DNA from 3 places in the Comamonas sp. Z1 genome. Region 1 is predicted to be linked to each of the others. Evidence: predicted binding sites of a transcription regulator. Region 1 holds the regulator's gene; each other region holds the start of a gene.
What was found. The regulator LexA, encoded in region 1, represses DNA repair genes until DNA is damaged. The targets are predictions, from matches to a motif close to ACTGTATNNNNATACAGT.
Positions count from the first base shown of each region.

Region 2: the regulator LexA is predicted to act here: its motif matches at 1,842-1,859, upstream of imuA (translesion DNA synthesis-associated protein ImuA).
Region 3: the regulator LexA is predicted to act here: its motif matches at 1,480-1,497, upstream of FSY45_RS20175 (LexA family transcriptional regulator).

Region 1 covers NZ_VOQT01000003.1:227,588-230,836, forward strand. The annotation lists gene adk (adenylate kinase) at 1-129, shown strand, start outside; gene FSY45_RS07725 (asparaginase) at 405-1,385, opposite strand; gene lexA (transcriptional repressor LexA) at 1,468-2,139, shown strand; gene FSY45_RS07735 (hypothetical protein) at 2,309-2,731, shown strand; gene FSY45_RS07740 (hypothetical protein) at 3,149-3,249, shown strand, end outside.
Region 2 covers NZ_VOQT01000001.1:139,592-142,840, reverse strand. The annotation lists gene FSY45_RS00645 (3-oxoacid CoA-transferase subunit B) at 1-43, shown strand, start outside; gene FSY45_RS00640 (HD-GYP domain-containing protein) at 240-1,592, shown strand; gene imuA (translesion DNA synthesis-associated protein ImuA) at 1,876-2,799, shown strand; gene FSY45_RS00630 (hypothetical protein) at 2,801-3,249, shown strand, end outside.
Region 3 covers NZ_VOQT01000013.1:98,259-101,507, forward strand. The annotation lists gene FSY45_RS20160 (hypothetical protein) at 1-218, opposite strand, end outside; gene FSY45_RS20165 (hypothetical protein) at 394-696, opposite strand; gene FSY45_RS20170 (hypothetical protein) at 1,095-1,382, shown strand; gene FSY45_RS20175 (LexA family transcriptional regulator) at 1,514-1,969, shown strand; gene FSY45_RS20180 (Y-family DNA polymerase) at 1,977-3,249, shown strand, end outside.

The DNA of each region.
Region 1 (3,249 bases):
CCTCTGGTGGACTACTACAGCAACTGGGCCAAGGCCGATGCAGCAGCGGCCCCCAAGTACCGCGCCATCAGCGGCACAGGCAGCGTGGAAGAAATCACCGAACGCGCTCTGGCCGCTCTGGCTTCCTGATCGCCCTGATCACTCGCTCATGGAGCCTTGCCGACTTTCGCGGCCAGGCATCTCTGGGCAAAAAAGGCCGGAGTCTTCACCGGCCTTTTTTGTTTTTGAAGCTCGCGCTCCCGGCCTTCCGGCCGACATCAGTCCGGTGCGGAAAAGCTGTACCAGGGATGGCGCTGGAGCCATCAATATTCATAGCTTCCCGCGGCTACATTCATTGGATTTCAGAGCAAAACACCATAAATACTCTTTATCAATGAGGGCTAGCAGCTCTCATAACAAGAGCATCAATCCAATGCGTGAGGCCAGCCCATCAGCTCCAGCATCAGGCTGATTCTGGCCTTGGCCGCCGGCAGGCTGCTCACACGGCCATCCCCCGCTCCCTCGGCCTGCACCACCTGCCCCTCCTCGCACCGGGTCGTGATGCGCAAAGCCATGCCCTGCGCCTGCGCCCAGTCCAGGGCTGACCCCAATGCCTGATGGAGTGTGCCATTGCCCGTGCCCACCACCACCACGGCACGCACGCCTGCCGCATACCAGGCCTGCATCACCGCCAGAGCTACGGCACTGTTGCAGCCCGCATGACTGTGCAGCAGCTCCACCAGGGGCCAGTGATCTGCGGGCGGTAAAGCGATTGCAGTGGAGCTGGCCGCAACGACCGGCAGCCCGCCTGTTGCCCAGCGCAGCCGCCCCTCTTCCACCCAGCCCTGCGGGCCGGCACCACTGCCATCGAAGGCATCCACACGATAAGGATGCACCTTGCGCACCTGGCGTGCACTGAACACCCGGCCCGCCACCACGGCAAGCACACCGCGGCCAGCAGCCTGCATGTCGGCCGCACAGGCCACGGCATCGCGCAGATTGCCGGGGCCGTCAGCCGAAATGGCTGTGGCCGGGCGCATGGCGCAGGTCAGCACCACGGGCTTTGCCGGGTGCAGAACACATTGCAGAAACCAGGCGGTTTCCTCCAGCGTGTCGGTGCCATGGGTGATCACGATGCCGCTCACGTCATCACGAGCGAGCAGCTCGGCACATCGCAGCGCGAGTGCATGCCAGGTCGCGTGATCCATATCCTTGCTGTCCAGCTGCGCCAGCTGCTCCACCTGCAGCGATGCAGAAGCAACGCGCTCCAGGTCCGGCACGGCCTGCAGCAGCTGAGCCACGCCCAGTTGGGCCGCACGGTAGCCCACACTGGTGCCCGCCTGCTCGGCGACACCGGCAATCGTGCCGCCCGTGCCCAGGATGACGATATTTTTGTCAGGTTCCACTTGCAGTCCTCTTCAAACTGATTAAAAATACAGGTACTGGATGAACACACAGTATTCATCATCGATCGATCAAGGAATGCCCATGGACCACCCCAAGCTCACTCCCCGCCAGCAGCAGATTCTGGACCTCATCCAGTCCAGCATCGCTCGCACGGGTGCGCCCCCTACCCGGGCCGAGATTGCCAGCACCTTTGGCTTCAAGTCGGCCAATGCTGCAGAAGAGCATTTGCAGGCACTGGCCCGCAAGGGCGTCATAGATCTGGTCAGCGGCACATCGCGCGGCATTCGCCTGCGCGCCGATACCGTGCGCACCATCAATGCGGCACGCGGTGCCAGCTTTGCGCTGCCGCTCACGGCACTAGCTCCGCTGGTGCTTCCACTGGTCGGCCGCGTCGCTGCCGGCTCGCCTATTCTGGCCCAGGAACATATCGATCAGAGCTATTCGGTCGAGCCCAGCCTGTTTGCCGCCAAGCCCGATTACCTGCTCAAGGTCCGCGGAATGTCCATGCGTGACGCGGGCATCATGGACGGCGACCTGTTGGCGGTACAGGCTACGCATGAAGCGCGCAACGGCCAGATTGTGGTGGCCCGCCTCGGTGACGACGTGACCGTCAAACGCTTCAAGCGCACGCCTCAGGGCATCGAGCTGCTGCCCGAGAACCCCGACTACAAGATCATTCACGTCGATCCTGAAGAGCCATTCGCCATCGAAGGCCTGGCCGTAGGCCTTATCCGCAACAGCATGTTCATGTAACGGGCAGACGGCGTCCCTCCGCCTATGCAGCGGAGGCACCGGGCCTCTTTCCCTCTCAAGCCCAGGTGGTAGGCGCGAAGCCGTTGAGCTTCGCCCTGGGCGGAGCTTTGCCTGAAGAACGCAATCCTGCCCTTATCCATGCCGCAAGGTCATCAAGAGGAGTTGCCAAATGGGATTCGCCACATCACTGCAGGCTTTGACACGCCTGACCCTTAAAGGGCAGCCTGCCACGCTGTCGCTCAACCCGAACTTCTGCTCTGATGATGCAAGCGAAGCCGCTGCAGAACCTGTATCCTTCACTACCAATCGCCCAAAGGCGAAGCAGATCAGCATTCCTGTCATGCGCGCCAACCGCGGCCGCAGTCGTCTAGGCAGCAATACGCTTTGTCCTCAGGCCTTTGCAGCGACACCAGAGCTGCAATCGCCAATAACCGACGAGTCTAGGCAAGCAGCTTCTCCACGACTTCTCAAGATCGTGCAGCGTGAGCCGCGCAGTCAGCCCGAATGCCTGCTGATCTGCGGACGCATGGCCGATGTCTGTGCCGCGCTGGAGCGTATGGCACTCCATGAGCAAGCAGCCCCGCAAGTCTGAAAGCTCAGTGAGGTTTGACTGCCTGCACTCGTGCAGCTCCGAGCCCGACCCGCGATAGGCCTGCAGGCGATGCAACAAAGCTTCCATTGCATCCAACAGGAAGCCACCTCAACGCTCTTGGCCCATCGGCCGGCAGATATGGCGCCAGACAACTCTGCCAGCAGTGCATAGGCAAAAACTCGATGTCGCCAGAGCAGGCCCTCCGTATTGGCGCCGAACGATCTGGATCGCTATGTAAATTATTTGCTGATGTTCTGCCTGTGCCTGTCCGCCGGAACGCATTTCGCACAAGCCTCGCAGCCTTCTAAACTCCTTGTCAGGCGCGAATATGCGTCAGAACGGATACCCGGATCAGGGTATTGCAGCACCTCTTCGACAGTGGAAACATTCATATACACATGTCAATGAGGGCGTCTTATGAGTGCCTACCGCAAGCTCTTGCAGCACATACAGGCCAAAGACGCCAATGGAGACCTGCGCCTGATTCTGGTCTATCAGAGTTTTGATGAGGTCGACAT
Region 2 (3,249 bases), on a different contig from region 1:
TGACGAGATCCAGTCCAAGACCGGTGTGACGCTGCTGAAATAAGCGGCGCTGCGCTCCCGGGCAAGAACCGCTGCGGCGGTTCTTTTTTTATGCTTTTTCTGCGGAATCAGCAGAATTAATAGCTACCGGAGTTGATAGAACAAGCGATGTAAGCTGTTTTTGCTTTAATTGTGGCCCACAAATTATTGCAATCTGCAACAATCGAGTTTGATTGAGCAGACAGAAAAAGAGCGCTTTGATGAGTGAGAACGCTGGTGCGCAGGGGCACGAGACCGATGTACATTTTTTGCGCGCAGTCACCGATATGGCCGAGCATACGGAGGTCATGACAGGCGATGCAATCTATACCGACAAGGGCATGAAATTGGTGGACAAAGGCACACGTGTTGACAGTCGTCTCTATGACCGTCTGGTCATGCACAAGCTGCGTGACCCCATCGATGCCAACCTGATCACGGGCGACCTGGTCGACGTGGCATCCCTGGTCGCTCTGGCGCGCCAGCAATGCGAGCAGGTCGATCTGCTGCATCGCATGGTGGCGTCCATCGGTGATGTCGAGCGTCTGCTGGCACCGCTCAAGAGCTTGCTGCTGCCTCAGGCCATTGCCTTCAAGCTCACCGTCATGCGCGAGCAGCGCTCCGACCTCTACCAGCACAGCCTGCAGATGACGCTGGTGGCGATCTTTCTGGCACTCAAGAACGGCTGGACCGAGCGCGAATGCGTGCCGTTGGCCACGGCCGCGCTGCTGCACGATGTAGGCATGCTCTATATGGACCCGGTCTGGACCGACCCGGACCACCGCTTGAGCGGCGAGGAACGCAAGCATTTGGTCGCGCATTCCGTCACGGCCATGCTGGTGGTGCGCAGTACAGAACTGTATTCGCGCGCCGTGGAAATCGCCGTGCTCGAGCACCATGAGCGCATGGATGGTTCCGGCTATCCGCGCGGCATCAAGGGCAACGCCATTTCTCCCATGGGTCAGGTGCTGTTGCTGGCCGAGGTGGTCTCGGCCTTCTTCGAGAAATTCACGGACATGCCTGGCCAGCGCCTGTCGCTCATGCTGCGCATGAACCACAAGAGCTATCCGGCTGATCTGGTGCACCTGATTTTGCCGCTGCTCTACGACGAAATCAGTCCCGGCAAGCCGCTGGCGCCGCTGCAGGCCGAGTTCTCCCACAGCATTGCGGCCCTGGAGGCTGCGCTGCGCAAATGGAGCGAACTCAGGTGCGAGTTTCCCGAGCACTGGCAGCAAATGCCCGATGCGCAGGCGGCGGTGGCCGTGGAAGCCAGTCTTGCGCAACTGCAGAAACAGCTGGCCGAGGCAGGCTCTCACCCCAGCCAGCAGCTGGACGTGCTGAGCTATTTCAAGGATGATGCCCTGGGCATGAGTGAGCTGGCCCTGGTCAACCGCGAGGCCCTGTGGCAGTTGCAGGCCATCATGAACGACTGCCTGCGCCGCTGGCCCACGCTGGGGCAGGGCGGCTCCACGCTGGAAGTCGCCGTGGCCGAATGGTGCGAGGCCTGTGCTCAGCTGATGCCGCAGGCCGGCCGCAGCTCGGCCATGAATGCCGACAGGCAGTCGCTCAATTGAAGGCATTGACTGCGAGTTTTGCCTGGGACGGCTGGCCTCAAGTCTGATAGCGGCAGGCGCTTGATTGACAGGCGCCAAACCGGTATTTCTTCAAAACTCTGTGCATCACGCCGCAGCGCGGCGTGCTTTGCTGCGTCTGCTTGCGCCATCCTGAAGAAGTATTTTTGATAGCGCACGACGTCCAATCTACAAGAGTCGACCGTATCTGCTACCGATATTAAGACCTTGTTTTGCGCGGAAACTTGAATAACTGTATATTTGTACAGTATTCAAGAGCTTTCGCATGCACACCCAGCCCCTGACATCCTTGGCCCATCCTGGCTCACCGCCCGGCATGACGGAGTCTGTCCGGCAGCAAACAGGTGCAGAGCAGGGCATGCGGCCGGGTCTGCCCGTTGCGGGCAGCCTGCCTTTGTCCGCCATACGGATTCCAGGTGTCTGGCGCGGCACGGACTGGCAGGCCGGCGCCGGCCCTCAGGTCTGGCCCAGCGGCCATGCTGCGCTGGATGCCGAGCTGCCGGGCGGCGGCTGGCCCGGCAATGCCTTGATTCAGCTGCAGCAACCCGCGCACTGTCATGCTGAGTGGGCCTTGCTGTTGCCCGCGCTGGCCGCCCGTGTCCAGCAGCATGCGGCTTCACTCGGGGATTCGCGGATGGGGCAACTGGTGCTGGTGGCGCCACCCTATCTGCCTTTTGCTCCGGCCTTGCAGGCCGCCGGTATTGACGCGAAGCGGCTGTGCGCGGTGCAGCCGGGGCGCAGTGCCCAGGATCTGGCCTGGGCCTGCGAGCAGGCTCTGCATTGCCGGGATGTGCTGGCGGTGCTGGCCTGGCTGCCCGAACTTCCAGCGTCCACGCTGCGCCGCTTGCAGCTGGCTGCCGCTTCGCAGGGCCGGCCTCTGTGGCTATGGCAGGAGCTGCAGGCCGAGCCGCACAGCTCTCCCGCCGCATTGCGGTTGAGGCTGGAGAGAGTCACGGCAGACTCCGCTGCCCAGCAGACGCCGGATTTGCAGATACAGATACTCAAGCGCCGTGGGCCTTTGCTGGAGCGCCCCATACAGCTCGCGCTTTCGCAGTGGGCCTGGCAGCCCGTGCTGCAGGCGCAGGCCCAAAGACATGCGCGCCAGAGCGAGGAGGCTGCCATGCTCATGCAAGGGCGCATGACAGCCGCCGCTCCTGCAACGGCCTCGCCTTGGATGACGGAGGCATGAGATGGGCAGTGCAGAGCACTGGATGGCCTGGCCTCTGGCCTGCCTGAGCGAGTCAAGCCCGGTGCCCGAGAGTTCCTGCTGGTGGGCGCTGGAGTTCTCGCCGCGTGTGGCCTTGCTCGAAGACGCCTTGCTCATGGAGACCAGCATGGTGCAGCGTCTTTGGGGCGGAGCCGAGGTCTTGCTGGCGCGGCTGGACAGTGCTTTTGCGCAAGCTTGTCAGGCTGACCCCCCGGAGTCCGGGGGCGGCGATGCGGCATTGCAGCCGCTGCGCGGACAGGGCGGCACGGCCTGGCAGGCTTTGGCACGGCTGCGGCTGCAGCAGGGCCGGCCTTGCGGCTCCGTCCCTGTTTCCCTGTCCATGTCCGAGTCATCGCTGCATGCCGATGCGCTGCCGCTATGGACGCTGAGCTCCCTGGAGCAGCACAGCTCCGTGCTGCTGCGCCTGGGCTG
Region 3 (3,249 bases), on a different contig from region 1:
TGCGTTTTCAGCTCGGCACCCGTCAGCAAAATGACGCTGGCCAGGACCGAGCTGTCTTTACCTGCAGAGAAAGCACCGACACAGATGTGCCGAGCTTTCATGATGTCCGAGACGATACGACGAGCGCGATCCTCAGCTGACTCCAGCCTCACGCTAACAAGCGCCGTGGTGGACCCGACATCACTTGCTGTCTCATGGAAAAGGTCTAGCGTTTTCATTTTGATCTCCTGAAACAAATCAGGGCGATCTCCCCCACAGGGGCTGAATCGCCCCAGGGGGTTGAAAAAGACCGCTATGCGGACTCAAAGGGTTGGATAGGGATCAATCAAGGTTGGTTGACCCTACCCAGTCGGTGAAGGCAATTGATTGCCTGTGTCCTAGCCGAATGCCTTTTCAGGCAAGCAGGCACTCTTCGATTTCTGTCCAGCGATATCGCTGCGCAAAACGAAACTCAGGGCTTGAGAAAGCATCAAACCGAACCTCTTGCGCGGCCTTGGCCACATCAGAACTCGGGACTCGCCACAACCCGCTCAGAAAGCGCGAGAACTTTCCATTGACAAGATAGACGCCATCCTTTGAAGGTGGCACGGTCCCCTTGTAGCTGGCCTTGGTTGGAACCTTGGCACTCTCCCCTTCCAAACTGGTGAAGGAAACGGCCCAGGCCTGCAGCGGTTGAGGTTGTACGTGTATCGACATATCCACTCCGTATGAAATGGACAGACCCCGGCCCAAGGGCAACAGAGGCCCATCCGGGTTTGAAAAAGACCTTGCGGCCAATAAGAAGCTGTTTGTTTGTGGAGGCCAGCTACCTCACCTTTCGCTCCCAGGGGGAACAAATTAGATTTGCCAAGTATGCCTGTGCCACCCCGTACAGCTCAGTACTCGCATTGGGCCAGTTTGGGCAGAAGCTTGCATTCCTGAGGCTCCGGCTATGGTGTTTATGTGAGGCCGATACGGGCCACGAAGAACGACACTTTTCCAGGTACTCAACAATGCAAAACCAAACCACCGCTGAACTGACCGCCCTCGAACTGGCCTTGCGTCAACTCAACAGTAGCGATCTGTGCAGCTTGGTCCGTAACGAACAATCCGCAATGACCTTGAATCAAGTCTTTGAAAGCCAGTCCGATCAACTGCAGCAGCTGGAGCTGATGAACAACAAGCTCACACTGGCTCTGAAGCGCGTGACTGCCGTGGCCATCTCCGTTATGTATTCCAGCAAGAAAGATCAGGTCAGCCGCGAGTTCTCGCACGACGAATTGCTGGCAGTGGCCACCACTGCTGAACCCATGCGCCAAAACGGTGTTGCCCAGGAAGCGGTCTACCGTGCAGCATGGTCCCTGGTGCAAGAGCAACAAAACACCGACTACACGCTGCACTGAGAACCACCGCAAGCCGCGCGAAAACTCGGGCCATGCTCACAGCCAGGAAAGCTGGCTTGTGACCATGGCCTTTTTGCTGAGTCACGCATTTTGCTAAACTGTATATATATACAGTACACCGCAAAACCGACATGCAGCCCCAACCTCTTCCCCTACAGCCACTGCCAATCGACGCCAGACCATGCTGGTTGATCGGCGTCTCAGGCGCTGTCAGAGCTGGATTTCCTAGCCCTGCCGAGGACTTTTCCCAGTCCCCAATTGATATCAGCAAGCTACTGATTCCTCATCCACAGGCGACGTTTTACTTCCGAGTCTCTGGTGACTCGATGGTGCTGGCCGGCTTGCATGATCAGGACTATGTACTTGTAGACCGCGCTATACGCCCGGAACCGGGTCATATCGTTGTCGCAGTCTGGGACCAGGATTTCACAATCAAGTACCTCCGAAAGCGCGGCTGCTTCTACCTCGAAGCCGCGAACCCCACCTACCCAAAGATGGTTCCCCGCGAAGGACAGACGCTGGAGATCTTCGGCGTTGCACGCACTGGCTTGCACGCGCTTCCCGGCTTCAATATCCGGCCCTCATAGGTGCCCTATGTTCGCCCTTTTAGACGCTCACAACTTTTACGCATCCGTAGAGGGGGACATGCGGCCTGCGCTGCGCTCACACCCCTATGTGATCCTTTCAGCAAACGATGGAGCTGTTGTGGCTCGATCCGAGCTGGCGCGTGCCCTGGGGGTCAAGATGGGAGAGCCGTGGTTCAAGCTCAAGGATCTGCGCGAGTTGAAAGGCTTAATGGGGCTGTCCGCGAACTTCACGCTGTATTCCGACTATTCAACACGCATGCACAGCCTGCTTGCAGGCCTTGCTGAGCACACAAAGCCTTACTCCGTCGATGAGTCATTCAGTTACCTGGGAGACATGCGCGGGGACCATACAGAGCGGGTCTGGCGCATGCGAGAGCGTGTTGGCCAATGGCTAGGCTTGCCTATGGGTGGGGGCATTGGAAAAACGCTCACGCTTGCGAAGCTGGCCAGCCATATTTCCAAGCAAGCGTTTCGTAGACCAGGCACCTACCCCGCAGAACTGGCCCATGTATGCAACCTTGGCCAGTGTGCGCCCTCCCTACTGCAGGACTGCATGGCGAATACGCCCGTCAACGAGGTGTGGGGTATAGGACGACGCTACTCCGCGCAGCTGATCGACGGCGGCATTCTCACGGCATTGGATCTGGCCAACATGGATGCGGGCACTGTACGTGCAAGGTGGGGGGTCAATATGGAGCGCACCGTGCGCGAGCTGAATGGCATTGCTTGCATCGATGTCGAAGGCTCTAGCACGCGCCAACAGATCATGTGCTCCCGCTCCCTTGCCAAGCCGGTGGAGTCCTGCCAGGAGTTGCAGCAGCTGGCCAGTCTGTTCGCAACCAATGCTGCGCGCAAGCTGCGCCAGCAAGGCTCCGTGAGCAAGGCGGTTTCCGTTTTTGCGATGAGTAGCCCCTTCCGTGATGGCCCGAGATTCGCACGCTCTCGTGTAGTACCCCTAGCCAGAGCGACTGACGACTCCCGCAAGCTTTGTACTGCCGCAGCAGCTGGAATGCGGAGCATCTTTGAAACTGGCTATGACATCGTGAAGGTAGGCGTCATGCTGATGGACATCAGCTCGCGCGAAGAGGCCATGGCCCAAGGCCAATTGTTGTTTGATGATTGTGCGGACGTGACAAACGAGGGGCCGCTGTCGTCTAAAGAACATGCCCTGATGCTGGCCGTCGATGCCGTCAATGAGCGCTATGGCCGAAATTGCTTGCGCACAGGCAGCACCACAGTGAAGAGCTACAGCAGGCAAGAGCTTAGAACCCCGCACTACA